DNA from 2 places in the Chitinophaga sp. LS1 genome. Region 2 is predicted to be linked to the other one. Evidence: riboswitches for the same ligand, from Rfam matches in the RefSeq annotation. Region 2 holds a riboswitch; the other holds the start of a gene.
The links. A riboswitch is a leader RNA that binds a small molecule or an ion and turns the genes downstream of it on or off. The one in region 2 is predicted to bind S-adenosylmethionine.
Positions count from the first base shown of each region.

Region 1: another riboswitch for S-adenosylmethionine. It lies ahead of QQL36_RS24270 (PLP-dependent aspartate aminotransferase family protein); the one in region 2 lies ahead of QQL36_RS14370 (trans-sulfuration enzyme family protein).

Region 1 is NZ_CP128362.1:5,870,541-5,885,704, reverse strand. It holds gene QQL36_RS24315 (TonB-dependent receptor) at 1-2,344, opposite strand, end outside; gene QQL36_RS24310 (hypothetical protein) at 2,798-3,337, shown strand; gene QQL36_RS24305 (hypothetical protein) at 3,667-4,008, shown strand; gene QQL36_RS24300 (IS110 family transposase) at 3,897-4,430, shown strand; partial or broken gene QQL36_RS24295 (transposase) at 4,442-4,840, shown strand; gene QQL36_RS24290 (sodium:solute symporter family transporter) at 5,171-6,868, opposite strand; gene QQL36_RS24285 (dicarboxylate/amino acid:cation symporter) at 7,045-8,298, shown strand; gene QQL36_RS24280 (YdcF family protein) at 8,362-9,639, opposite strand; gene QQL36_RS24275 (amidohydrolase family protein) at 9,636-10,937, opposite strand; gene QQL36_RS24270 (PLP-dependent aspartate aminotransferase family protein) at 10,973-12,142, opposite strand; SAM riboswitch class I at 12,283-12,396, opposite strand; gene QQL36_RS24265 (hypothetical protein) at 12,450-12,584, shown strand; gene QQL36_RS24260 (TetR/AcrR family transcriptional regulator) at 12,609-13,217, shown strand; gene QQL36_RS24255 (TolC family protein) at 13,320-14,681, shown strand; gene QQL36_RS24250 (efflux RND transporter periplasmic adaptor subunit) at 14,704-15,164, shown strand, end outside.
Region 2 is NZ_CP128362.1:3,444,538-3,459,701, reverse strand. It holds gene QQL36_RS14405 (hypothetical protein) at 1-112, shown strand, start outside; gene QQL36_RS14400 (efflux RND transporter permease subunit) at 170-3,346, opposite strand; gene QQL36_RS14395 (efflux RND transporter periplasmic adaptor subunit) at 3,385-4,536, opposite strand; gene QQL36_RS14390 (TolC family protein) at 4,592-5,923, opposite strand; gene lipA (lipoyl synthase) at 6,403-7,326, opposite strand; gene QQL36_RS14380 (hypothetical protein) at 7,430-8,284, opposite strand; gene QQL36_RS14375 (DUF2851 family protein) at 8,526-9,827, opposite strand; SAM riboswitch class I at 9,940-10,063, shown strand; gene QQL36_RS14370 (trans-sulfuration enzyme family protein) at 10,192-11,370, shown strand; gene QQL36_RS14365 (homoserine dehydrogenase) at 11,421-12,602, shown strand; gene QQL36_RS14360 (Maf family protein) at 12,688-13,248, opposite strand; gene QQL36_RS14355 (geranylgeranylglycerol-phosphate geranylgeranyltransferase) at 13,248-14,189, opposite strand; gene QQL36_RS14350 (KdsC family phosphatase) at 14,211-14,732, opposite strand; gene QQL36_RS14345 (Rossmann-like and DUF2520 domain-containing protein) at 14,783-15,164, opposite strand, start outside.

The DNA.
Region 1 (15,164 bases), 2.4 Mb from region 2:
TTTTATTTCTGTTCGCCGCAATGTTGAAAGACACATTGTAACTCATTTTTTTCTTATTGATCACCACCGCCGCTATCTGTAGCTCCAGTCCCTTATTTTGTGTCTTCCCTACATTCTGGATCTGGCTGCTATAACCGGTTGTCTGAGGTATCTGGGCAGCCAGCAGGAGATCGCGGGTATTGTTGTAATAATAATCCACGGAACCACTGATCCGGTTATCTAATACAGCGAAGTCCAGACCGAGGTTGCGGGATACGGTCGTTTCCCATTTCAGTCGTGGATTTGCTAAAGACAAAGGAGCAGTACCAGGAGTCACAGATTCATCAAAGGCATAGGAGCTGGTGCTGGTACCATACATGGTTTTGAACAGGTCTTCCGAGATGCGGTTATTACCCGCAGTACCCAGTGTAGCGCGTAGTTTCAGGTCAGAAAGCCAATGAATATTCCGCATGAAATTTTCCTGTGTCACCCGCCATGCGAGCGCTATAGATGGGAAGGAAGCAAAACCATTTTCATAACTGAACCGGGAAGACCCATCATAGCGCAGGGTGAGTGTGGCCAGGTACCTGTTGTTGTACCCATAATTGGCCCTGCCAAAAAATGAGATCAGCCTGTTTTGGGTCACGCTGGTAGTAGGCGGATCCTGTATTTGTCCGGTAGGCGGCGTGGCCTTTTGAATACCGGCAAATGCCTGTTCCGGTGTAAGATCCACAGGCATCCACTTGACAGTAGTGCTCTGAGAATTCCCTTTCAGCATATAAATTTCCTGACCGGCCAGCAGATCGATCTGGTGTTTATTATTAAAGTTTTTGTTATAACTAAGCGTATTTGAATTGGTGAGGGTCGTCGTTTCTCCTGTAGCAATAGTGACTACCGGCATATCTGCATTAGAACGCGCAACGGATGTAACATATCCATTGTAAGTATTGGTACGCGTGCCTGTACTGGTGAAACCTACCGTACTCCGGAAGGTCAATCCATCCAGGATCGTGAAATTCAGATAACCATTCAGGTTAGCATCATTACGGTAATCATATTTCAATTCATTGTGTGCAAGTAACACAGGATTCGTGAGGTTCGTAAGATTCGCATATTCAGGATCAAATACATCCACCACATCTTCATCACCGGGAGCGATGAACGGCTTGTAACGTACGGCATTGCGCAGGCGGTTAGTACCCTGCGAACCCGTATTTGAAGTACCTACCCCATCTACCCGCTGACGGCTGTACCGGGTAGTGATGCCTACCTTCAAACGTTTGCTGGCAGTATGATCAAAACGGAATGCTGCCATGGTACGGCGATAACCGGATTCCAGCATGATACCCTGTTCGGAAGTATTGTTCAGCGTGAGGTTGAAAGACGAAGTTTTACTACCACCTGTTACCGTGACCACATGGGTATTGTTCGTGGCATTGCGGCCAAATACTTCATCCTGCCAGTCAGTAGCCGGTACCTGTTTGTACAATTCAAGATCCTCCCAGCGACCATACTTATCCCTGAAAGCATTTTTGGTATCATCGTCGGTTTGATAGTTGTACAGTTTATACTGGTACTTTACATAGTCATACGGCGATAAAACCGGTAGTTCGTTCACAATACTGCGTACCCCCATATAGCCATCATAATTTACGCGGGTCGGCATGTCTTTCCCCCCTTTGGTGGTGATGATCACCACACCATTCGCACCTCTGGCACCATAGATGGCTGTAGATGCAGCATCCTTGAGTACATCGATACTTTGAATTTCCTGTGGTGACAATAAAGAGAGCGCATTTTCAACCTGTATACCATCTACAATGTAGAGCGGAGAATTGTCCTGTGTGATAGAGCCACCGCCTCTTACACGGATCAGGATATCAGCACCGGGTCTACCTTCGGTAGTCGTGACCTGCACACCTGCCAGGCGGCCTGCCAGTGCTTCGGCAGCGGTATTGGCCGGTACGTCTTTCAGTTCTTTCTGCGCATTCAGCGAAGAAGCAGCACCGGTAAAGTTGCCTTTGGATACGGTGCCATAGCCAACTACCACTACTTCGTTCATGTTGTTGTTCGCTAGTTGTAATTGTGCCTTTACCGTGTTGGATGGTGAAGCGTTCACTGTGAGTGTCTGGTAGCCTACATAGGTCAGTACCAGAGAGACCGTTTGTCCATTGGGAACTTTGAGGTGAAACTGTCCGTCGGCATCAGTCTGGGTACCCGTATTCGTGTTTTTAATACGAATGGTAACCCCCGGCAATTTATCGCCGGATTCTTTGCTGGTAACTGTTCCAGAAATCTGATACGACTGGGCAAACACCTCCATACATCCCAGGAGGATGGTCATGAAGAAAATTAATCCTTTCATAAGTGGAATTCAATGTTTAGAATCTTATAACTATTTCATAGACGTGTTCAAGTGGTTGATAGAATTGTCGGAGAATATCGGGTTACTGCTACAAAATGTCCCTCCTTATTATTCATGCTCCTTCAACAATTTTAACGGCTAATTTTCTAACGAACAACTTATTACGCGTGTTTATTTACGCAATCGTTCCCGGAACTTAACCGGAGGTAATACCTCACAGGTGAATTTAGCCTTTATTGGATAGCCCACTAAAGTATAGGGAAGCTTTATGACCAATCATACATCTCAACTACACTATAAGTACATTATAACTACACTTCTATATCAATTCGATATTGAGGTGAACATTAAGTGATGTATTAGTACTCATTTAGTGCTGATTTAGTATAAAAGCTTCACCGTAGTTGCAAGCGGTATAGTACCTTCATTCCTATCACCTATAAATTGTTTGTTATGGCGCTTGTTAAAGACAGTTTACTCCTCCAACTCGTCAGAGGTACCCTCGGCGATCAACTCACGATTTACGAACGGAATGGCCAGATCATTATGGCCAAGAAACGTGGTCCGTCGAAGAAAAAACCGACTAAAAAGCAGCTGGAAGCCAGGTATAAGATGCAGGTGGCAGCGGCATATGCAAAGATGATCCTACTGGATCCTGAGCTAAAGGCTTATTATAAGTCCAAAGCAGGAGCCGGACAGAATGCTTATAACATGGCGATAAAAGATGCTTTTAAGTCACCCGAAGTACAGCAAATCCGGTTCGAAGAAACGACTGTAATCGTCACAGCAAAAGATGAATTCAGGGTAGCGGAAGTGGAAGTACGGGTGCATGATGCGGCGGGCGCTATGCTGGAAAGAGGCAAGGCTGTATTAGGCAGGAATGGCGTGGACTGGTATTATAACGCAGCCAGTTTGCCTGCTGGTGGAAAGGTCGTAGCGGTAGCGGAAGATCTGGCGGGAAACGGAACAGTGAGAGAAGTGAGGTTAGAATAAATTCAAACAGCAATAAAAACATGCATGAAAAGTGGGAATTCACCAACGGGGAATGAAAACCATTTTCAGAAAAACAGTATTTCAGCAATAAAATCAACCTCCTGATATGCGGGGTATGGCTATTGGCATGCGCCAGCTGAAGGTATACCGGGAAAAAGATCACGGCGGCCAACAGCCTTCACCTGCCAACCGGTCTATTACAGGCATAAAAACCTTCATGAAAGAGGGAATTCACCAACGGGGATGAAAACCATTTTCAGAAAAAACCCTCATGAACCGGGTTCACAAACGACTATGAAAATGGTGGTACCTTCGACAAAAGTACTACCATGGAACAATCACATATCAGTTTTGAACAGGTTGTGAGTCGCGGCTGTGGCCTCGATGTTCACCAGGAGAATGTAGTAGCCACCATCAGAGGAAATGGGTTGGAAGAACAAACCCGCACTTTTAGCACTTTCACAAGTTCACTTAGGGACCTGGTAGCTTGGCTTGAAGAATCCGGCATTACACATGTCGCAATGGAGAGCACGGGGTTTACTGGAAGCCTGTTTTTAATATACTGGAACCTCACTTTGAACTTATTCTGGTCAATGCCCGGCATATTAAATATGTGCCGGGGCATAAGACCGATCGCAATGACAGTGCCTGGATTGCAAAATTATTGCTAAGCGGGCTACTAAAGGGAAGTTTTATTCCACCGCAATACACTCGCGAATTACGGGAATTGTACCGATACAAACGTAAAGTAATAGGACAGCGGTCCAGTGAATATAACCGGTTACAGAACATTTTAGAGACAGCCAATATCAAATTGAGCACTGTAGTCAGTGATGTATTCGGTGTAAGTGGCTGGTCAATGATCACTGCCATTATTGAAGGAGAACAGGATCCTATGATATTGGCCAATTTGGCAAAAGGTAGGCTCAAAATCAAAAAACAAGAGCTTATTCTTGCATTAGAAGGCCATCTTAATGAGCATCACCGTTTTATGCTCAGCCTGTCTAAAACTGTTATTTTACAGCTAAATGACCTACTTGGTCAGGTGGATAACCGTATAGATCAGTACTTAAAAAATGGGAGGAAGAAGTAAAATTACTTCAGACTATTCCCGGAGTACAAAAACAAACAGCTACCGCCATCTTAGCCGAAATAGGTACAGATATGCATGCGTTCCCTAATCAGCATCATTTGGCTAGTTGGTGTGGTTTATGTCCTGGTAATAATGAAAGTGCCGGAAAAAAGAAAAGTGAAAGAATCAATCATGGCAACAGATCCCTTAAAACCGCACTCGTGGAAGCAGCATGGGCTGCAGCACATACGAAAGATACTTATCTGAAAAGAAAATATTATACTTTGAGTATACGAAGAGGCAAAAAACGAGCACTTATTGCAATTTCACACAAAATCCTAATTGCCGCTTATTTTATACTCAAAAATAGAGTGCCATATATGGAACCTGATAATCAGGAGTGGCTAAAAAAAGAAAGCAGGCGCAGATAAATAATTATCTCAGACGCCTGCGCGAGCTTGAGGCATTACCCCCATCTCAATAAGATTACTAAGTTACAAAAATCGACCTTTTATTGGTGCTTTTTCAGCCTGTAGAAAAAACTGATTTAAGACTCTAAGTACAAACGATTGTTGCTATAAGCACGAAAAGAAAATTTTAATCCTATAGAGTCATATCAAATTATGGCCTGGACGAACTATTTTCAAAGAAAAAAGGTCGAATGAATTCGACCTTCGTATATCATAGTTCACGTTATTGAATAGCTGTAATCTGCAAAAATTACTGAGAGTTCATACAGCTTGTAGAGACTAAATAAATGTTTACCAGAAGCGGATGTACAGCGCACTGAGTATCAGCAGCGTTATTACGATCATAACGATGGTAGACGGTGCCAGTTTGAACATCGCTTTGTCCAGCTGGAAGGCTTTCGGATTGATGGCCGGACCTGCCAGGCTCAATATCACCATCACCAACAGGGTAAAGAAGAATGCCCAGCCCATACAGATCTGGAATGGAATTTCATATACCCCCTTGCTGTTCAGGAACGCAGTGTATAACCACGTTTCATGTCCAAACCATTCCGCTGCATAGTTATTGAACACCACGGAAAGTAAAAAGCCGGTTACGATACCTGCTACTGCCGCTGCACCAGTGGTACGCTTCCAGAACATACCGAGCAGGAACATGGCGAATACACCAGGACTGATAAAACCTGTATATTTCTGGATAAAGGTAAAACCACCAGCACCACCAATACCTAACAGGTCGTTCCATGTAAAGGCAATGGCCACCAGCATGGCCACAACGATCGTAAGGCGACCTGTCCATACCAGCTTTTTCTCGTCAGCTTCTTTATTGATATATTTTTTGTAAACATCCAGTGTAAAGATCGTCGAAATACTATTTGCCTTACCCGCCAGTGACGCTACGATAGCAGCTGTCAACGCCGCGAGAGACAAGCCTTTCAGACCATTTGGCAGGAAGGTCAGCACAGCAGAATAAGCATTGTCCGCATTGAATTGACCACCCGGTGCCATTTCGCCCTGCAGTCCACCATTCTTGTACAATACATAAGCGGCGATACCAGGCAACATCACGATCACAGGCATCATCAGTTTCATAAGACCCGCAAAGAGAATACCATTACGGGCTGTCTTCAGATCCGCACCCAGTGCTCTTTGTGTGATGTATTGGTTACAACCCCAGTAGTTCAGGTTGATGATCCACTGGCCTGCAAAGTAAATAGTGATACCAGGCAATAAGAGATAACGGTTGATGTACTCCTGCGAAGCACCGGGACCAGGTTTTTTGAGGATCATCTCAAAGTGATCGGGAGAATCTTTCATGAGTGCATTAAAACCAGCCAGTGCATCTTTGCCAAGGCCAAAGTGTTCGCTCACCATGGTCAGTGCCAGCCACGTAGTAGCGAGGCCACCAATGATCAGTACAATCACCTGGATCACATCGGTGTAACCGATCACTTTCATACCACCTAGCGTGATGACCAGAGCAAATATAGCCAGGGCCACCATGATGATGTGAAAATGTTCAGCACCTACCAGGTTGTTGATGGCCAGTGCACCGAGGAACAGGATGGACGTGAGGTTGACGAACACGTAGAGGAATAACCAGAATACAGCCATGATCAGCGCCACCGTTTCATTATAACGGGTTTTGAGGAACTGTGGCATCGTGTAGATCTTGTTCTTCAGGTAAACAGGAATAAACCAGACTGCTACGATAATGAGGGCTACGGCAGCAATCCATTCATAGGCAGAAACGGCGATACCGACAGAGAAGCCGTTGCCACTCATACCAATGAATTGTTCAGCTGAAATGTTGGAGGCAATAAGGGAAGCGCCTATGGCCCACCACGTGAGTGATCCTTCTGCCAGGAAGAAATCTTTCGTACTCATAGTGGCCTTCTTTTTCCGGAGGTAAATCCAGTAACCATAAGAAGCGACTACCAGGAAGTAGATTACAAAGATGATGTAATCAATGTTGGCTAGTTTATTCATATTATGTGGAATGTAACGGTGTCTGGTTTCACAACGGGTGCTCCTGCATCGGGAGGCAAGATAGTAATAATTGTCAATTTTACATTTAAAGTCTAAAAATATTTTTATCTGGTAAAATTTTAACCTTCGAATGTGCAGATTTTGCCTTCGGCAGTTTTTTTCTATATTACATCCTTATGCGTCAATTATTAAAGAACTATAGTAGCATCCTGCTTTTGCTGGGAGGGATCATTACCGGCAGCATTATGGGTCTCACGCTAGGGCCACGGGTATTGATCCTGAAACCCATCGGTGATATTTTCCTTAACCTGATCTTTATTGCGGTCGTACCGCTGGTGTTTTTTGCTATTTCTGCAGCTATTGCCAATATTGATCCGGGGCAGAAACTGGGTAAGATCATGTCTGCCATGGGGCTGGTATTCCTTTCTACTATATTAATAGCTGCATTTTTTACGATTGTGGTGATCTGGTTTTTTCCACTGGAAGCGGTAGTGACCGTTCCGGGGGCATTGCCGGACCTCAAAGATGCGGGTAACTGGGGAGATCAGTTGGTAAGATTACTGACCACAGAGGAGTTCTTTTCCCTCTTATCGAGGAAGAATATGCTACCGTTGTTAATCTTTGCCGCTATTATGGGCTTTGCGGCCCTGAAAGCCGGGGAAGCAGGTGCACCTTTCAGGAAGTTCCTGCTATCGGCCAATGCGGTCATGAAGAGCTTCCTCGACATTATTATGGTGATGGCGCCATTAGGTTTGGGCGTTTATTTCGCCTGCCAGATTGCGGAACTGGGTCCGCAGTTGTTCGTGACCTATGCCAGTTCTATGAAGATTTATTATGGCTTTGGTATTGTCTACTTTTTCGTGGGGTTTTCCTTTTATGCTTTTCTGGCCGGTGGGTGGAAAGGGATTGTTACATTTTGGAAATATAATATTGTGCCTTCCCTGACCGCTTTAGGATCCTGTAGCAGCATTGCGACCATTCCTGCCAATCTTGAGGCGGGGAAGAAAATGAAGGTGCCGGAAAGTATTAATAACGTTGTGGTACCGTTAGGTGCCACCCTGCATAAGGATGGGTCCAGTATTTCTTCGATTGTAAAGATCGGGGTGGTATTTGCGCTGTTTGGAAGGGATTTTTCGGGGGTGGATACGATCCTGCTGGCATTGGGGATTACGGTGATCGTGAGTATTGTGGAAGGAGGCGTCCCTAATGGCGGGTACATAGGGGAACTCCTTGTAATGTCTGTTTATGGATTTCCGGTGGCGGCTTTGCCAGCGGTGATGATAGTTGGTACGCTGGTGGATCCGCTGGCTACTGTATTGAATGCAACAGGCGATACTGTAGCTGCGATGATGGTGACCAGGGTGCTGAAAGGGAAGAAGTGGATGGAGCGTGAAGTGATTCCGGCCAGTGATAGCTTGCCAAAGGGGTAGATACTAATAACAGTCCGGCAGGATGACGAACTAGGCCATCCTGCCGAAGTGGTAGCATTTATATCACGGATCCAGCGGATCATTAGGATCTTCCTGCCATGCCTTTTCATCCGGCAGGAACCTGTTCGTCGTATCATCCACTCTCTCCATTTCCTTATATGGCACATAACCGATTTCTTTTACAAAACGGGGCGCCATCTTCTCGATCATCAGCGACTGCATCGGATCGGTAATAATAAGTCCCGGTTTGGCCGCCGGCATATTAAATAGGAACATCAGCCTTTCCGTATTACGGATATTGGTCGTCGTATGTCTCGCATGCGGTTCTATGATGATGGCACTATCCGGAATACCCAATTTTGACATCAGGTACTTCTTCATTTCCACCGCCTCACAGAATGGCGTTTTGTACGGATGTACATGTCCACCGGAAACAACGATGTAAGGTGCGAGTTTGTTATTATAAGCTTCCACAGCCAGTTTGCAGCGATACACACCTACTGAATCCATGCTTTGTCCTTTCTTTCCAGGACCTGCACCGGGCACGAGGATCACACTGTACTTGTAGGCATTCCAGTAAATCAAACGGGAACTCTTAAAGGCAGCCGCATTACTACCGGCGTACAGTGGTTCGTAACGGGTGGCCTCATCCCTGCCATTTACTTCCAGTGCAGTGAGAGCTGCCTGTAATGACTGACGATAGAAGGCCCCTCCCATCTTGTGCTGTAAACCTGTTTTCACAGCAGGTAAATCAGATGGCTGTAAAGAAGCGCTATCGATCGCTGCATAGCGGGGGCGTTCACCCTGTAAATACACTTCGTAAATGTGGTTCATACCGGTAGCGATATCTCCCCATACTTTGCGGATATAAGCCGTATCATTTTCTTCGTCATATACCGGGTAACGGTTCACTACTTTCAGGCGTTGTACCATCTCGGTCATATCACTGTTAGTGCTTACTAACTGTACAAACTCATCTCCTGTTCTGCGGATTTCGTCCGGGGTCCATTCCAGCGCTTCGCCCAGGCAGGCTGCATCGGTACAGTTGCTGAGTGCCGTTTGTAAACGGGTGGCTCTTTCAGTTGCGATGGTATTAAATACGGCATCCTTTTGCACGATATCATGGGCTTCTCCTTTTCTTTCCAACGTATAGAGAAAGTAAAAAGACTTCCTGATTTGTACCTGCTGTGTAGCCGTAAACGTGATACCTGCCGGAACAGTGGCGCGTGGTTTTGCTGCCGGCTTGTGATAATGTTTACTCTTGTGTTGCCCAAAGGTCATTGTGGTAGCCAGTAGCCCTGTGCAAAGGCTAATGGCAAAGATCTTTCTGTTCAATTTCATTTTATTTCCTTTCCATTTTTCCAAATTGCGGTAATGCTCCTGGTGGCTTTGATATCCTCTGCAGGATTGCCATCAAGGATCATAAAATCTGCTTTATTTCCTGGTATTAAAGTTCCTGAATGATGCGCGCCGTTTAGCAATTTTGCGCCATTGGCGGTGGCACAGGTAATAACTTTGAGTGGGGAGAGCCCTGCTTCGGCCATCAGTTCCAGTTCCAGGTGTTCTGAAAAGCCCTGTGCACGGGTGGGTTGTGCACCAGAGTCAGTACCCATACAAATGGGGATGCCGGCGCTGTCCAGTTTATGTAAGTTTGTTTTTGCGATGTTGAAGGCTTTGATTTTTTTCTCACGGTCCTTATCGTTCTTCTGGGGCATACTTTTTAATTCATCGTATACACCTGGTTCAAGGGAGTGAATAAAAAAGTCATCATTTATCCAGGCAGACCATTGCGTACCGTATGCAAAATTATATCTGTCTAAAGAGAGTGTGGGAATATAATAAGTACCTTTTTCTTTCATCAGGGTAATGAAAGCATTATCTACCACCTGATCACGGATACTATGTGCCAGCAGGTCGATGCCATCGTTCACTAAATTGCGGGCATCTTCCAGATAATAGACATGGGCAGCTACTTTAATACCATGGGCATGGGCGGAAGTAATAATCGCCTGGTAAATTTCAGGCGTCACTTTGGGGTTCCCATCCACCCAAATCTTTACAAAATCAGGATGTAGGTCCGCCAGTTGTTCCATGGCAGCCGTTGCTGCTTCAGGAGTAAGGGGCCGTTGGATATGTTTTCCAAATGCGCCGGGAGGTACGCCACCGTTAGCACCAAAGCCGTAGCCGGCCGTATAAACGGTTGCACCGGGAATGGCGCCTTTTTGAGAAGAATCGCGCAGTGGCCAGATCAATGGCTGGTCAGTACCCATGCTCAATACGGCACCGATGCCGTAATGTAAATATTGTTCCAGCTGCCGTTTTACATTCCCGACCGTGTAATTATTGGCGGTAGCTGTATTTCCTTTTATCAGTCCCAGGTGCCCATGGGCATTGATCAGCAGCGGCATGACCGTTTTGCCGTTCATGTTAATGCGTCTGGCGTTTTTAGGCAGGTGTTTAGTATCCGGAAAGGAAACTACCTTGTCTGCCTGGATCACCATATTTGCATGCTGGCGCACTGGCGCGCCGCTGCCGTCTATGAGCGTAATATCTTTCAGTACCGTAAGGGATCCCTGCTGCGCAAAAACTAAGCAGCTTTGAAATATTGCCCCTATGGTCAACAACAGATAATTCTTCATTCAGTATGGTTTGCAGTATTGCAAACTACGAACTATCAGTTAAAAATAGCGACCGTTGCGGACTGAATTTGATGAAAGGCATGAGCGAGGTCCGCCAGAAGGTCTTCCGGTTCTTCCAGTCCCACGCTTAAACGGATCAGGCTATCCGCTACCCCGGCGGCTCTGCGCGTTTCGTCAGGGATAGATTTGTGGGTCATGGCAGCCGGATGACATAACAAACTTTTAACACCTCCAAGGCTTTCAGCAAGCTTAAAATATTTGGTGCTGGTCACAAATTGCTGTGCAGCTGCCTCCGTATCTGTTTTTAGGGTGAAACTCACAATGCCTCCAAATCCTTTAGACTGCTTTTTTGCAATATCATGGTGAGGATGTGATGAAAGGCCGGGATAAAATACTTTATCGACCAACGGGTGCTGCTCCAGGAAGCGTGCAACCTCTCTTGCATTGGCACAATGCTGGCGCACCCGGAGGTGAACGGTCTCGATACCACGAATTAACAGGAAACTGTCGAATGGTGACAATATCGCACCACAGGCATTCTGGTAAAATTTGATTTCGGCGCCCAATGCAGGTTCTTTGGTGACGACCACACCTGCTATCAGGTCGCTATGGCCACCCAGGTATTTGGTGGCGCTGTGGATAACGATATCTGCACCCAGCAACAGTGGTTGCTGTAATACCGGGGTACCAAAGGTATTGTCCACAGCAAAGAGGATTTGATGAGCTTTGGCAATTTTCGCAATCGCCCCGATATCTGAGATCTTTAAAGTTGGATTAGTGGGTGTTTCCAGCCAGATCAGCTTTGTAGCCGGTGTGATGGCGTCCAGAACGTTTTGTACATCGCTGGTGTCTACATAAGTGACTTTGATCCCGAACTTTTTGTACACCTTGTCAAAAAGACGGAAAGCGCCCCCGTAAATATCGTCTACTGCAATGATTTCATCTCCTGACTGCAGGAGTTTTAATACAGCATCGATAGCTGCAAGTCCGCTGCTAAAAGCGATGCCGGTACTGCCGCCTTCCAGGCCGGCCACGATCTTCTCTAATGTTTCGCGGGTAGGATTGTTGGTACGGGCATAGTCATAGCCTTTGTTCACGCCGGGTGCTTCCTGTACAAAGGTGGAAGTCTGGTAGATTGGGACTGCGATTGCACCTGTTAATGGATCTACCGGAATGGAATGGAGGAGGTTGGTGATGTTGCTCATCGGTTTGTTTTTTAGTTGATGATGAAATTGATTAAACAGGGTTCCGTTAGAGCTTATCAGAAAGGAGTGGGCATAAAAAAACTCACCTGGATAGTCAGGTGAGTTTAAAAGTATATTGAGTAATATCGATCAAATCTACTGACTTATCTTTCCCGGTTTGATCCGGGATGGATGTAGCACCTTTCCTGTTTGGTGGAACAGGATGGTTGCTAAGGCTTCGCAGGGCCATTTCCCTCTGCCTTTCTTGATAAGATATCTTAAAGAACTGATGCAAATATAAAGCGGGAAATTCCAAATTTCCAAGAATATGCAGCAAAAAAATCTTCATATGCCTTTGGTCAAAGAAGTTTTTTGGGACGAAGAGGCCCTACAGACGGCAAAAGAAAATGAAAATAATGCCCGGTATCAATTTTTATTTGGTTTACTAAACACTGTTCAGTAAGTTTGCATCGTAAAGTAAATCATTATGGGGATTTCTGATCGGAAAGAAAGAGAAAAACAGGAGATGCGGAAGCGAATCATTGTCGCTGCCATGGAGATGTTTGTAAAAGATGGATATGAGAAAACCTCTATCCGCAACATTGCAGAAAAGATTGAGTATTCTCCTGCTACCATCTACCTGTACTACAAGGATAAAGACGAATTGTTTTACGAGATCCAGCGCGAAGCGTTTGATCAGATGCATGAATACTTCCGGGTGCATGCTGTCTCTGCCGATCCAATGCAGCGACTGCGTGAATTGCTGAAAGCATATATCGAATACGGGATTGCCAACCCGGACCTCTACGACCTCATGTTCATCCTCCGCTCTCCTATGAAAGCGGTGCAGGAAGATGACTTCTGGGAAAATTGTAACGGCTCCTTTAGGTTCCTGCTGGATACAGTAAGTGCTGCAAAAGACTACCTCCGTTTCTCTGATCCTGTAAAGGCAGGAATGATCATTTGGGGTTTAGGACATGGCATTATCGCCCTCTCTATCCGTGACAGAATGAAAGTGACCAGGTTGAATGAAGGAGAGCAGGCAGCTCTTGTCCAGTCTGCACTACAAGAGTTTATGCAAATTATTCAGAAATAAATTGTCTGTGAGAACCATCAGGTTGACACAGACAAACAATCCTTCTTTTCATTGACACTTAACGTGTCTTTTTTTATACCACTTTACTAAACAGTGTTCATTATGTCAACACACATTAAAAAAAGACTTTTGTTCATAATAACTATTCTGGGCGCATCTTTCCGCCTTTCTGCCCAGGATACGCTGCTTGAACACTACATCCGGGAAGCCTTTACCCACAACCAGGGCCTCCAGCAGCGCAATTTCCAGCTGGACAAATCGCTGTATGCCCTGCAGGAAGCCAAATCACTCTTTTACCCCAGCGTGAGCCTGGAAGGTGATTATACCCGTGCTGCCGGTGGCCGTACCATCGACCTTCCACTCGGGGATTTGCTGAACAATGTGTACTCGAGTCTCAATCAGCTCACGGGCAGCAACCAGTTTCCCCAGCTGAAAAATCAATCCGTGCTCCTCAACCCTGATAATTTCTACGACGTCAAACTGCACACCACCCTCCCGCTCATCAACACTGAGATCTGGTATGCCAACAAAATCCGCAACGAAAGCATTTCCCTGCAACAGGCATCTGTGAACGTGTATAAGCGTAAACTGGTGAAGGATCTCAAAACCGCCTACTACCAGTACTACCAAAGCTGCCGCGCTGTTGAAATCTACAACGCCGCCATGTTGCTCGTAGATGAAAATATCAGGGTCAATAAAAGTTTTATTGCTAACGGGGTGACTAATACCACTGCCCTGACCCGCTCTCAGGCAGAACAACAAAAGATTATCACCAATATCACCAGCGCTGAAAACCAACGCACCTTATCAAAAGCATATTTCAATTTCCTACTCAACAAACCACTGAACGATACTATTTTTCTGGACACCACTACTTTTGTTTCTGCTTCCCTCCTGCCTGTAGCCGATACCGGCACGATTACAAACAGAGAAGAACTACAACAGCTGGAACAGCAAAAAAAGATCGCAGGTCTGCAATACAAACAATACAACTCCTACCTCGTTCCGAAACTCAGCACCTTCCTGGATCTTGGTTCACAGGGCTTCAACTGGAGTGTAGACAATAAAACCCGCTATTACCTCTGGGGCGTACACCTGCAGTGGGACCTCTTCACCTCTGGTCAGCAAAAGCACAAAGCACAACAGGCTGCCATGGAAATAAAAACGGTCGATGCTACTTACAACGAAATTTACAGTTCGCTGCAACTCGCACTCACCACGGCGTACAACAACTACCATACGGCTGTTGCTAATTATCAGAATGCTCAAACCCAACTCGCACTTTCTGAAAAATATTACCGCGATCAATTCAAAGTATATAAAGCCGGTCAGCTCCTTTACCTGGAACTGCTGGATGCACAAAACCAATTAACCAACGCACGCCTGCAGGTAGCTGTTGCTTTTGCAGGTGTACAAACTTCTATGGCCGACATTGAATTGCAGGCCGCCGCTTACCAGTTATAATAACAATATTAAACGTCGATATATGAAAACTATTCACGCCATCTTACTACTGCCTTTTCTCGCTGTCTTCGTTGTTTCCTGTGGAGATAACAAAGCTGCTGAAAACAAAAACACCACTGAAGTCATTCCGGTAAAACTGTTGCCACTGAATGGTCAACGCACAGGTGCCGCTACCATAGCCGTATCCGGACAATTTACTACTGACGATGAAACTATGCTTTCTTTTAAAACCGGTGGTATCATTCAAAGCCTCGCTGTGAAAGAAGGTGATGCTATCAAAACCGGCCAGGTACTGGCCACGCTCAATCCTACTGAGATCAATGCGCAGGTTACACAGGCTCAACTGGGCTTTGAAAAAGCACAGCGTGACTACAACCGCGTACTACACTTATACCAGGATAGCGTAGCCACGCTGGAACAATTGCAGAATGCAAAAACAGCGATGAGCATTGCAGGGGAACAATTCAAATCGGCTGAGTTCAA
Region 2 (15,164 bases):
TAAAATAACTGTTCATATAGGATGGAAAATATTCCTGATATTCTTTCTATCCTCGATTGCCCTGTCCCTGTTAGCCATTTTGCTATACTACAGACAAGTGGTTGGTAAGTAAAATGTTAAAGCCCGCTCAATTGAGCGGGCTTTTTATTTAGCTATACGGCTATTTTCCTTACACATCCATATGGTCCTGCATCACCTTGTAGCTATCCTGCATCTCCTTCAGCTTTTCCTTACCATAAGCCAGTCTTGTAATCGTTACAAACAACACTGGTACAATAAAGATCGCCAGGAAGGTAGCAGTGAACATACCACCCAATACAGTCCAACCCATCGTCTTACGGGATTCGGCACCCGCACCAGTAGCCAGCACCAGCGGCAGAATACCCAACAGGAACGCAAGAGAGGTCATGATGATCGGACGCAGACGCAGCTTCGCAGCTTCTACCGTTGCCGTTACCAGTTCCATCCCCCTATCCACACGCTCTTTCGCAAACTCCACAATCAGGATCGCATTCTTCGCCGACAACCCAATTAATGTGATCAAACCAATCTGTGCATATACGTTATTACTGATCTTTGGCAGGAAGGTAAGCGTGAGGATCGCACCAAACGCACCTATCGGCACCGCCAACAGTACGGAGAACGGTACAGACCAGCTCTCATACAACGCTGCCAGGAAGAGGAATACGAATACAATAGACAGTGCGAAAATGTACACCGTCTTACTACCAGACAATAACTCCTCACGGCTCAGACCAGAGAACTCATATCCATAACCTTCAGGCAATACCTGTGCAGCTACTTCTTTCAGTGCATTGATCGCATCACCACTACTATACCCAGGATTAGGAGCACCATTGATTTCCGCAGAACGGAACAGGTTATAGTGAGAAATTACCGGCGCAGTTTCTGTCACTTTATAATTAGTAACAGCGCTCAATGGCACCATATCTCCGTTTGTATTCTTCACAAACATCTGGCTCAGATCCTTAATATCACCACGATAGCTTGAATCTGCCTGTGTTAGTACACGGAAGTTACGGCCATAGATAGTGAAGTCATTCACATAAGAGCTACCCATATAAGTGGAAAGCGCCGTAGCAATAGAAGAAATAGATACACCCATCTTCTTCGCTCTTTCACGGTCTATATCCAACTGATAACCCGGTGTACGTGCGGTAAAGAAGGAGAAACCCCTTGCTATTTCCGGACGTTGGTTAATCGCAGCAGTAAACTTCTGCAATACCCCTTCAAATGCCTTGATATCAGGATCACCACTACGCTGCTCCAGGATGAATGAGAAACCTGCGGTACTACCCAGCCCCGGAATAGCCGGCGGTTGAATTACTAAAACAGATGCCTGTTTCCAGCGGGATAATTTCGCCTGGATGTTAGCTGCAATTGCCTGGATCTGTGTTTCCTTAGACTTTCTGTCATCCCATGGTTTCAGCTGTACAAAGATGGTCGCACTGTTTGACTTGGTCGCAAAGCTAATTACGTTCAAACCACCCAATGCGGCATAGTGACCAATACCCGGTATACTATCCAAAGCATGCATCATACCATGCAACGCTTCTACTGTACGCTCTGTAGAAGAAGATTCCGGCAGGTCAAATGTAATATACAGACGACCATCATCTTCTGTAGGAATGAACCCTGTAGACTTAGATCTGAACAACATGAACACACCCACACAGATACAAAGGAGGAGGATCATCACATATCTTGCCCAACGGATACTTTTCTTTACCCCCAGTGAATAACGGCTGGTTACGTGACCAAACCAGGTATTGAAGCGATAGAATAATTTGTTCAGGCCTTTTGAATCCTTATCCAGGTGCATAGGACGGAGAATCAGCGTACACAATGCAGGGGTCAGAGACAACGCGATGAAAGCGGAGATCAGTACAGAGATCGCGATTGTGATCGCAAACTGCTGGTACAAACGACCTACGATACCAGGGATAAACCCTACTGGTACAAATACCGCTGCCAGGATCAACGCAATCGCGATAACCGGACCGGATATTTCTTTCATAGCCTGTAAGGTGGCATCTTTCGCGGACATCTGCTCATGGTCCATATTATGCTGGACCGCCTCCACCACCACGATGGCATCATCCACCACGATACCGATCGCCAGAACGAAACCGAACAGGGTCAGGGTATTGATGGTAAAGCCCAGTGGTATAAAGAAGATAAACGTCGCAATAATAGACACCGGAATCGCCAACACCGGAATGATGGTCGCCCTCCAGCTCTGCAGAAACAGGAACACCACGATCACCACCAGTGCAAGGGCCTCAAGCAGTGTTTCCACCACTTCGTGGATTGACACTTTTACCACAGATACTGATTCGAATGGTACTACATAATCCACATCCGCAGGGAAAGCTTTCTTCAGCTCTTCCATAGCGGCAGTCACATTCTCGGCAGTTTCGATCGCGTTACTACCTGGTGCCTGGTAAACCAGCAGGTAAGAAGCTCTTTTACCATCTACAAAGGAGTTACCAGTGTAGTTGAATTTACCCAGTTCTACGCGGGCTACATCTTTCAGGTACACAATACCACCGTTATTAGGTTGGGTCTTTATCACGATATTGCCAAACTCCTCGGTATTTGCCAGACGACCTTTTACGAAGATGTTGTACTCGTAAGTCTGACCAGCCTTTTGCGGTGGTGCACCTACTGAACCAGCTGCGATCTGCGCGTTCTGCTCTGTGATGGCAGCTTTCACTTCATCGGCAGATACGTTCATTTCAGCCAGCTTATCAGGCTTCAGCCACACACGCATACTAAAGTCATCCGCACGGGTAAAGATATCACCCACACCTTTTGCACGCAGCAAGGCATCTTTAATAAAGATGTTCGTATAGTTATCCAGGAAGGTTACATCGTGTGAACCTTTTGGAGAATATAAGGCCACCAGCATCAGGATACTGGGGTTACGTTTTCTTACCGTAAGACCTAAGCGTTGTACTTCCTGAGGCAGGGTTGGCTGAGCGATACCCACGCGGTTCTGTACATCCAGTGCCGCAATGTTGATATCGGTACCTACTTCAAAGTTTACAGTAAGGCTCATAGAACCACTGTTCGTACTGTTACTGGTCATGTAGGTCATACCAGGCGTACCATTCACCTGTACTTCTACAGGAGTCGCTACGGTCTGTTCAATGGTCTGGGCATCTGCACCAGTATATGTACCTGTTACCTGCACTGTAGGAGGTGAGATCTCAGGATACTGACCGATAGGCAGGTTGAGCATCGCCAATATCCCTACCAACACCAGTACGATAGAAATTACTATCGCGGTGACCGGTCTGCGTATAAAAGTATTTGCAATCATGATCTTCTTCTATTGATTCAAACTCAAACTGTTTATGATTATTTTTTAGGAGCCTGGCCCGAAGCCTGCGGTGTTTGTTTCGGTACACCTGAAGTGTCGATTGTACCACCATCACGTAGACGCTGGAAACCATCCGTCACTACCACTTCGCCGGATTTAAGACCATCAGTAACAACAATGAGGTCCCTCATTTTTGGACCCAGATGGATCTTACGCTGCTCAGCGATCGTATCTTTTGCTACAAATACAAAGAACTCTCCCATCTGTTCTACTACAGCTCTGTAAGGAATGATCACATTTTCACCACTCTGCGCATTCAATACCTGCAGTACCGCGCTCATACCATCTTTCAGCTCATCTTTTGGATTCGCGAATTCGATACGTACCTTGATAGTAGCTGTCTGGTTATCTACCCCACGGTCAACGGCAAGGATCTTACCCTTTTCAGAATATGCAGTACCACCTGGCAGTGTAAGGCGGAAAGTAGAGTCACCAGGAGTGATGGTCTTACCCTGCATCGATGAAAAGCGTGGAATATCAGTTTCGCTCACCACGAAATCAACCGCAATCGGGTTTTCGCTGGACATGGTGTTCAGCAATGTGGTTCCCTGGCTAATCTGTGCACCCAGCTTTACCTGGGAGATACCAATACGACCAGTGAAAGGGGCTTTAATAATGGAGAAATCAAGGTCAGTGCGGGCAGAGGCCAATGCTGCTTCGGCAGCGGCTACGCTTGCACGGCTGGTTTCGAGTGTTGCATCAGCATTGTCCAGCGTCTGGCGGGCGATCGCATCCTGCTTAGCCAGTTCGTGGTAGCGGTCCGCATCTTTCTGTGCACGTACCAGTGTCGCTTTTGCGCTAGCCAGGTTCGCTTCTGCCTGACGAGCGGCAGCTTCATATTTACGACGGTCTATTTCATACAAGGCTTTTCCTTTCTGCACGACCTCCCCTTCTCTAAAAAAGATACCGGTGATATAACCACTTACCTGCGCACGCAGTTCCACCTGGTTGAGCGCCACCACTGTAGCCGGGTATTTATCATAATAAATAGCCTGTCCCATAGTAGCAGCCGTAACATTTACCTTGGTTGGAGGCATTACCATAGCACCTTTTTGTGCCGGACCTTTACAGGAAGCCAGAAAAAACATACCTGTAGCGCCAATGAGGAGAATGTGTTGCTTTGTTTTCATCTGAAAATATTTGTCCTTTCAATGACTGATTGTTGCAATCAGCCAGTTTTATCATTTATTGAATTGATGGTGTTAAAGTACCCAATGCCACTTCCAGGTCTATCTTGCTGGATAATACGGTGTACATAGCATTATAGTAGTTCAGCTCTGCGGAGCGGAGGTCTGTCTGGGCGGTGATCACTTCCAGGTAGGTCTTAATCCCCTCCCTGTATTGCAGATCGATCAGGTTGTATACCTCTTTGGCCAGATCCATGTTTTCCCTGAGCACGAAATATTCGTTCAGGTTACTCTTGTAAGAGGCCATTGCATGGGTATATTGTGTATTGATCTGTTGCTTCAGTGATTCTACATCCCAGTCGGTACGTTTGATGTTCAGCTCAGCTATCTTGATATTATGGGTGCGTTTGAAACCCTGGAAGATAGGCATCGATACAGTCAGACCTACCAGGGAGTTAGGATAGTTGTTATTATACAACTTCCCGAAATCCTTGTTGAAGTAGGCGAAAGTATAACTACCGGATGCTGATACTGTAGGAAGGTAAGCCCATTTATTATAGCGTAGTTCTGCTTCCAACAGTGAACGTTGGGTTTGCAGTAACTGGTACTCGATCCTGTTCTGGTAAGTAACAGTTGTGTTGGTATCCAGCTGTATGCTCTGCGCTATTTGAATGGTATCGTATTTCACATCCAGTACAGAGTCTGCCGGGAAGCCCATATACTGTTTCAGCAAAGCGTTCTTGGCTTTCAGGGATTCTTCCCCTGTTTTCTTTTGCGCTTTGGCATTGTTCAGGGAAATGGTGGCTCTCTTGTAGTCGGTTTTGTCTACAATACCGCTTTGGTACTGATTGTAGGCATCTTTGAGGCTACGCTCCAGACGCACGATATCTTCATCCAGCACGGCTACCTGCGCTTTGGTAAGCAGCATGTCGTAGTAAGCTTTGGATACATTGGATACCACATCGATCTGATTGCTGGTAGTATTTTGCACAGCCTGTTGACGTACTACCTTAGCAGTTCTGCTGGCCAGCAATACATCCCTGTTAAACAGGTTTTGTGTTAAAGTAAAGGCGGCAGAAGAGGTGTTCGTCACACCAGTGGTGATGGCTGCACCGTTAAAATAAGACGTCTGCAACTTCAGATAATGGTTCAGGCCTGCGGCCAGATTCAACTGGGGATACCAGTCTGCCAGTTTGCTCTTAATGGTATGTTCCGCAATCTCCTGGTCCAGCAGTGTTTGTTTCATCACTGGCTGATGGATAAGCGCATACTGGATACAATCGTGTAGAGACGCTTTTGGCATGACGGAATCAGATACCTGCTGTGCAGAGGATGAGGTGCTAACAAGCCCCGCTCCCAACATGGCGGTCAGATAAATTACTCTTTTCATAAAAGGTTTTGACAATCAGTTTCTTCTTTAGACCAATCGTAGAACAAAGCAATAATGCTATATGTTCTTTGCTTGCGCAGTAATTAATTAAGATTTAAATAAGACACACTATACCCAGCTAAGCACAGATCAATATGTACTAACAATCAAACAGGTAGGTTGCAGGTAATGTAGGTGTAAGCTGCGGTTCTGGTCGTATATATGGGCATATACCGGGAAATATCCGCATATTTCCCTGAAACAATTTGAAAAATGTGTTGCGAAGATAACTATTCAATTAAATTTTCTATCTCTATAAATCAACAGATTGTCAATTAATTTGACAACTGATGAATCAGTTGGGATAGTAACTCAAGGTCTACTGGTTATAAAATACACGCCTATTTTTACAAATATATTCTAATCGCAATTGAGATGCGAAGATATGATGGAAATAAAAAAATCCATCACCGCTGATGGATTTTAATAAACTTGATTAATTATTTATTTGGCCGCCCACTATGGATATGCTTCTCTGCGTGGTAGGAGGATCTTACCAATGGTCCTGATTCAACATAATCAAGTCCCATTGCATAACCGATCTCTCTGTACTCTGCAAACTCATCCGGGTGTACAAACCGTATTACAGGCAGATGCTTTGGTGTAGGCTGCAGGTATTGACCAAGGGTCACTACATCACAACCATTATCATACAGATCCTGAATAGCCTGGATCACTTCTTCTTTGGTTTCACCCAGACCCAGCATAATACCGCTCTTGGTACGCATACCTCCGTCTTTCAAACGTCGGATCACCTCGAGGCTTCTATGGTATTTAGCCTGTATACGCACCTGTTTGGTCAGGCGCTCAACAGTTTCCAGGTTATGAGAAACTATCTCTGGTGCTACATCGATAATACGCTGCAGGTTTTCCCACTGGCCTCTGAAGTCAGGGATCAGGGTTTCCATAGTAGTTTCAGGGTTCAACGCCCTTACAGCTTTGATGGTGTTGGCCCAAATGATAGAACCACCATCTTTCAGCTCATCCCTGTCTACGGAAGTGATCACAGCGTGTTTCACCTTCATCAGGAAGATAGCTTCTGCTACGCGCTGAGGCTCATCCCAGTCAACTGCTTCTGGTCTGCCGGTGGCTACGGCACAGAATCCGCAGCTACGTGTGCATACATTTCCTAATATCATGAAGGTAGAAGTACCGGCTCCCCAGCACTCACCCATGTTAGGGCAGTTTCCGCTTTCGCAGATAGTATGTAATTTATGGGTATCTACTAGGCTACGAACCTGTTTGTAGTTTTCTCCTATTGGTAATTTGACACGCAGCCAATCAGGTTTTTTAGTCCTGGGGGCAGGCGCAGCATCAGGTGCTGTACTGCAAGGTGTTGCGGTCGTGAGTATTGGTTCTTGCATCTCTGATCCTTTCTTTAAGATTACAAAAATAGTACTTCTTGAGGGAATCCAATAAAAAACGCTTTTGCCGGGGCAAAAGCGCTTTTTATATTATTTCTCATTTTTACTTCTTCTTATTCCAGCGCTTACCAAACTGTAAAGCTACATAAGCATTGAAAAAGAACTTCTTAGGATCGTTTCCAACCATTATAGGTATATCCTTGGTATAATATTCAGCATTTACACCTACCTCCAGCGCGCTCACTACTTCATTGAATCTGGCCCAGTCAAAACGAAGACCTGTCTTAGCATGTACACCCGGCGCTATTGTCACCTCTCCCCAGCCTTTTCCAAATCCACCGCCACCAATGATAGAGTTTCTATCCAGAAATGCCTGGTTATCTGCTACGCTTTCACCATATTTGATAGACTTTACGGTTACACCATCATCCGGATCAACTACATTCAGGTAATAAGGTTTCAGCAACCCAATTGAAAGACCTCCATAGTAAAAGGCATTTACCAACACCCCGTTCTTATTCGCCTTACCGCCTAACAGTTTTTGCTGCCCGATACCAATCTTCACCTGGTAAAAGTTATTCTGCTTACCATAGATATAAGGTTTTTCAGAATATACAAATCCATATTGGTCTACTCCCTTGATCGCACCAGACTTCTTATCTTCTTTTGGATCTTTCTTCTCTGCAAATTCAAACTGGAAAAAAGTCACTTTCGTTCTGCTGCTACGATATCCTTTTTCAAGGAAACCGCTCCAACCGTCGGTGTTAAGACGTGCACCTACTGAAAACTCACGCTGATAAACATTTTCCAGTTCTTCCTGCTGTTTAAATGAGGAAACGGGCTTAGACTTCTTCTGCTCCCTGTGCTGTACTCCTGACTTCACCGACGAGCTACTGTCCTGTGCCTTCAATCCACCTGCCGCTACCAATAAAAGCAAGAATAAGTGTAATTTTTTCACCTGTATAGATTTGTTTTTGTTAAGGGAGTAATATTAAATTATGATTGATCAGCCTCATCACGAATTACAAACAAAAGTATCCTGAGTCTAACTGTATCGCCCACCATTACTAATAAACGTAAGGGGCGTAATATTGGTATACTTATCGTTACAAACCTACACGTTTTTTCTTTCATGTGTAAATTTGTTTTATCCCCCGGCCTCGTCTTCCCTTAGATATAACGCACTCGGAGTAAAATGGTTACAGGGCAATGCCAGTCTTCAGTAATTTGCATCCTACTGCGCATTCCAAACATCGCTTTTCCTCACAGTAGTGCTGCTTCAGGTGAAGCAATGCCTGGGAATCTGCAGCATCTCCTGCCAGTATCCCCACTTTTTTCCAACCTTCCATCACACTGTTTTCCTCTGCTGGCAGCGTTTCCATCATGCCCAATGCCTTTTCCTGGTATTCCGGCAATCCTTTCTCCCTGCCATATAAGTACAACAATGGTAAAATACTATTGATGATCACATTCCTCGTTACCATTATGCCTGGTCTGCGCATAACCACCGCCGGGGTATCGAACCTGTAATGATCCTTCCAATAGCCCTCCGGCTGCGCAAACAGCACCTGCTGAAAATGTTGCAGATCTTTCATTTCCAGCAGCCGGGCAAAGAGGTCCCTCCCCTGTTGCAACAATACCGCCAGACTAGCCAGCCTCACCGAAGGAAACGAAGAAGGCCGCATCCGCAACCATCTCCACTGATGAGGCAACAATGACAGCAGTTGATATTTCCGCTTCAGAAACACATATTCTGCCTGCAGTTCTAATGGATAATCATCTGCAAACTGCCCCTCCAGCATTCCCGCCTGCCCGAATAAAAGCGCTTCTAACTGTACAAGATTATGCTTATTCCGCACCAGCAGCGTATATGGCAGGGATTGGGCCAGCTTCAGAAATGCATCTCCATTTACCGGCATCCCATAGCTGTGTGCAATCGCCCAGTAGCAACACTCCTCCCAATTATTCCTGCTCTTGTCCAGCCACTCTTTCATCATATTTGCCCTGCTTTCTAACCGCTCCACCAGCATGCGGTCTTTCCAGCTTCTCCAGATCAATCGCTCTACTGTAGCCACATTCCCTCCACAAGGCACAAAATGACCGGAATGCTTCAGCTGCGCATACCTGTTCAGCAACATTTTGGGAATAGCCGACTGCAATTCCAGACAAGGAATTCCCTGCGTCGTCGTCTCTTCCAGATCATGCTCAAACACCACATGCAGAATCACATTCTTATACCGTAAATCCCGCTGATGATTGTGCCTGTACCAATCAGAAGTCTTTAAATGCAATTCTACATTTCCAGCCCAGATAGTATCGCCTATCCGCAACCGGGCACTGCTAAAATCCGGACCATCATTCGTATTCAGTACTCCCGGTTGAAGTACCTGCACAGGCTCACCTTCTAACGTATGCAAATGGGAAAGGGTAAACAAACGATGTTGCCAAATATATTGGAACAGCTCCTCTGTAAGGAGCGGGGCAATCTGAACAATGGTCATAAATTCATCTTTACTAATAAATTTAGCATTCTCTACACCAGATTTCCAAATTTTTCTTTTTTTGGAAATCTGATAGAGTTACCATTAACTTTGCACCCAGTTCTTTATAGATGACTTATCCAGAAAGGCGGAGGGACTTGGCCCTGCGATGCCTTAGCAACCAACCTTGTTTAACAAACGAGGGAAAGGTGCTAATTCCGGCTTCGGTTATACATATAACCGGAGATAGATAAGTTGGCAGAGATTGACATTTTCATCGTACTTAATAATACTGAAAAGGCTCTTCCAACTACGGGAGAGCCTTTTTTATTTTGGGTAGTTATCGTTCTGAACCACCTGTTCATAACCGTATAATTACTTTGCGTTGAAAATAGCTACACAGTTATTACATAGTATCCCGATAGATGAATTGACAGGCGCCATTTCCGTCCCCATCTATCAGACCTCTACCTTCGTACAGGAATCACCCGGTATCAACAAAGGGTTTGAATTCTCCCGTGCCAACAATCCTACCCGCAAGGTGCTGGAAAACATTATCTGCAGCCTCGAAGAAGGCCACGCAGGTTTTGCCTTTGCCAGTGGCATGGCCGCGATCGATGCGGTAATGAAACTATTAAAATCAGGAGATGAGATCATGGCTGTCGAAGATACATATGGCGGTATCTTCCAGATGTTCCAGCATATGTTTGAACGCTTTGGCATCAAAGCAAACTTTGTAGACACCAGCAATACCGACAAAGTACTGGCTGCCATCACACCAAATACAAAAATGATCTGGCTGGAATCGCCCACCAATCCTACATTACGCGTATCCGATATCAAATCCATCAGCAAGATAGCCAAGCAGCACAATGTACTGCTGGTAGTAGACAATACCCTCTGTACACCACTGCTGCAGCAACCTATTCCAATGGGTGCAGACATCGTGATACATAGTGCTACCAAATATCTCGCGGGGCATACCGATGTAATCGCAGGACTGGTAGTAGTCAACACCAAAACACTGGCCGATCAGCTACGCTTCAATCAAAATATTTCAGGAAGTATACTCAGTCCCTTCGAAGCATGGCTTACGATCAGAGGTATTGAAACCCTCTGCCTGCGCCTCGATAAGCAATGTAGCAATGCTATGGCCATCGCCACCTGGCTCTCTGCACATCCCGCTGTGGATAAGGTCTTCTATCCCGGACTGGCATCGCACAAAAACCACCACATCGCCCGTAAGCAACAAAAGCAATACGGTGCACTCGTGAGCTTTTCTCTCAAAAGTGACAACATCAAAAATGCAATCAGAGTAGTGAACACCACCCGGCTGTTCAAACTCGCAGAAAGCTTTGGTGGTGTAAAGAGTATGCTGGATCATCCAGCTACTATGACACACCGGAATATTCCGGAAGAACACCGCAAGAAAACAGGTCTGGTCGATTCCTGCATCCGCCTCTCTGTAGGTATTGAAGATGCAGAAGATCTCATCAACGACCTCAAACAGGCACTGGATAAACTGAACCTGCCTGCAGGTAAACAAATTACAGTTTTACAATAAACGCAAAACCGTTTTGCAACGGACACTGAATGCAGCACTAAGTATTGAACATGGAAAACAAAATTATCAATCTGGGTATTTTCGGATTTGGTTGTGTGGGACAAGGACTTTACGAAGTATTGAACAGAACTAAAGGTATCAATGCGCGTATTAAGAAAATATGTATCAAGGACCCCAATAAGCCTCGTCCAATCGACGCCAGCTATTTCACTACAGACAAGAATGATATCTTACAAGACCCTACTATCGATGTAGTAGTGGAACTGATCAATGAAACAGAAGCGGCTTTCGAAATCGTAAGCACCGCACTGCGTAATGGAAAAGCAGTAGTAAGCGCCAGCAAACGCATGATCGCCGAAAACCTGCCAGCACTCTACCAGTTACAGGTAGAAAACAAGGTGCCTTTCCTCTATGAGGCATCCAGCTGTGCAAGTATTCCAATTGTACGTAACCTGGAAGAATACTACGACAATGATCTGCTCAATGCAGTTGAAGGTATCTGTAACGGGTCTACGAATTACATCCTCACGAAAATATTCGAAGAAAATCAAAGCTTTGACGAAGCTCTTCAAAAGGCGCAGGAGCTGGGTTTTGCAGAAACTGATCCTACATTGGATATCGAAGGGTACGATCCAAAATTCAAGATCGTGATCTTACTGTTACACGCCTTTGGCACATTCGTAAAACCAGAAGAAGTATTCAATTTTGGTATACATCGCCTGAATGATTTCGATATTCAGTTCGCAAAACAAAGGAACTCTACAGTGAAGCTCATAGCTGGTTGTAGAAGGCAAAACGGTAGTGTGAATGCTTCTGTATTACCACATCTTGTGAAGGAACATAACCTGCTGTATGATGTATACAATGAGTACAATGGTATTCTGCTCGAAAGCGCATTTACCGACAAGCAGTTCTTTGTAGGTAAAGGTGCTGGTGGTACCGCTACTGGTAGCGCAGTACTTTCCGACATCTCTGCACTGACATACAATTACAGATACGAGTATAAAAAGATTAAGCAGGCTAACTCTCCGGCGTTTACCAACGATGTGCAGTTAAAAATTTATCTGCGTTATCGTACAGCCGATCAGGTACATCTGCCAGACTTCTACAATATCTCTGAAAAATATGAATCCTCTACCTGGCGTTATATAGTTGGGGTGATCAATCTGGAAAAGCTGAAGGAAGCTAAATGGCTCAATAATCCAGATGTAAACCTGCTGGTATTGGAATAGAAATTGTGTTAATAGGAAGTATTAAAGTATTTAACCAACCAAAAATAAACGGCGTCCCTGCTCTGATCAGGACGCCGTTTATTTTTTATAATCTTTCTACGACATTGCTTACAGGCAATCCCATCACGTTGTAAAAACAGCCATCAATTCTGTCAATACCTACCGCACCAATCCATTCCTGTATCGCATAAGCACCGGCCTTGTCATAGGGTTTAAAGTGATCTACATAATACGTGATCTGCTCAGTCGTCAATGGCTTGAAGTGTACCGCTGTTTCTTTTGAAAAAGCGTCTTCCTCCCCGTTGCGAAGTATAATCACCCCTGTTATTACACGGTGCTCCCTGCCACTGAGTGCACTCAGTATACGGATCGCATCTTCCCTGTCCTTTGGCTTTCCGATAATAGTTTCGTCCAGAACTACGACTGTATCAGCAGTAATAATGATATCGTCTGCCTGGCACAAAGGTGCTACGGCTACAGCCTTCTGACGCGCAATGTAAACGGGAATATCCGGGATGTGCATATCGGCAGGAAAAGTCTCTGCCGTCTCTACCACTTTCACTTCAAAGGGAATACCTGCCTGCTCCAGCAGCTGTTTGCGCCGGGGTGACTGAGAACCCAGTATGACACGTTTGCCTGTATACATCAGAGGAATAATTTAAAGAAGACCATCGACAGAATACCTGACAGCATCACTAGTTTTACCAGGGAACTCACTTTGTGATAATGCTCCGGCAGATGTGCTTTTTTCAGTAAAGAATAAATATAATAACAAGGCGCCTGTACGAAAATCACCAGGTAGGCAATCGCAATATACCAGCCTATCAGCGCTACTCTTATTTCAACTACTACAATCAGCACCTGCAATCCCAGCAGTAATCCATAGCATATTTTCTTAGCTGGTTCCACACCCCATACAATGGGAATCGTGCGACAACCATCTTTGCTGTCGCCGATTACATCTTCCAGGTCTTTTACAATTTCCCTTACCAGCGAAATCACAAAAGCGAACACTGCATAAATACCGATTATCTGTATCAGCTTTCTTCCTTCGGGAGACATGATGGCTTCAAAGCTTTCATAGATCTGTTTCTCATAAAAGCCTACCACTACCACAGCCAACGCTGTGAGCAGGGAGATAACGACATTGCCGATCAGTGCCTGACGCTTGAAGGAAGTAGAATAAAACCACAGCAGCAGGGAACACAGTACCTGTGTAAAGCCCAGGTAGATCTGACCAATCTTCCATGCAGCAATAAAACCAATACTCACTCCAGCCAGGTTAAAAATGGTGTGCCAGGCCATGGCCCAGCGACGGTTGATCACCTTGTCCAGCACCATTTTGTCAGGCTTATTGATGATATCAATATTAATATCGAAATAGTCATTAATAATATAACCGGCAGCAGCGATCAGCACTGTCGATAAACTCAGCAGGCAGAAAGATGCCACGGACAAAGAAGGTTCCACGCCATTATAATGAAGTATAGGCGCTACTACACAGTATTGTAGTAAATATTGCGTGAGTGCTATATAAATAAGGTTCGGATACCGTACCAGTTTAAAAAAAGCTGTCAGTAACTTCATAATCATTTAATTGGAAATAAATCAGCGGCTGGCTATTTCTTCGTCTATCGTCCAGTGCCCGTTAAGTTTCAGCACCTTCTCGATTACTTCCCTCACACAGCCATTACCACCATTTACTGGTGAGATATAACGGGATATACTTTTGATTTCGGGGACAGCGTCGGCCGGACATACCGGCAACCCTACCAATTGCATAGCACGGTAATCCGGGATATCGTCTCCCATAAAAATGACCTGCTCCCATTGCAGGTCATTCTCGAATACATAATCCTGCAGCTTTTCCTGCTTATCGGTAATGCCGGTATAAATATCTTTTATTCCTAATCCCTGAAGCCGGCTTACCACACTTTCAGATCGTCCACCAGATATGATGGCGATACGGTAACCTTTCTTTACGGCCAGCTGCAAAGCATACCCATCTTTAATGTTCATTCTACGCGATTGCTCCCCATTTGGTAATAATTGAACAGTACCATCTGTGAGCACGCCATCTACATCAAACACAAAAGTGGTGATGGGCTTAAAAAGAGATAAAACGTTCATTGCGTTTATTAAAATATCGTATTGCGCAAAAGTAGTATAGATTTTTGATGTCAGGCATTATAGAAATCATAAATGCTGTCTGACATCACCTTATAAATTTCTTGCAGGTGTGGCTGATCCTGCATCAAAGCTCTGTGTTTAGACATCGTCTCCTCATCCTTTCTCATGGCAGGGCCTGTCTGCACCGTTTCAGGAGCGAACTTTTCAAACCTGTCAAAAGTTTCCCTGATGATGGGCTGAAGCAAACTGAAGTCCAATCCCTTTTGTTCACAAAACTGTTTTGCCCTCACGATCAGGTGATTAGTAAAATTATTAGCAAGTACCGCGCCCAGATGTAATTGAAGCCGCTGTTCGGAGCTAACTACCTCAGTCTGAGACGAAATGCTCTGAGCGATGGATTGCAGTCTGCGCATCACCTCGTCGTTACTGGCT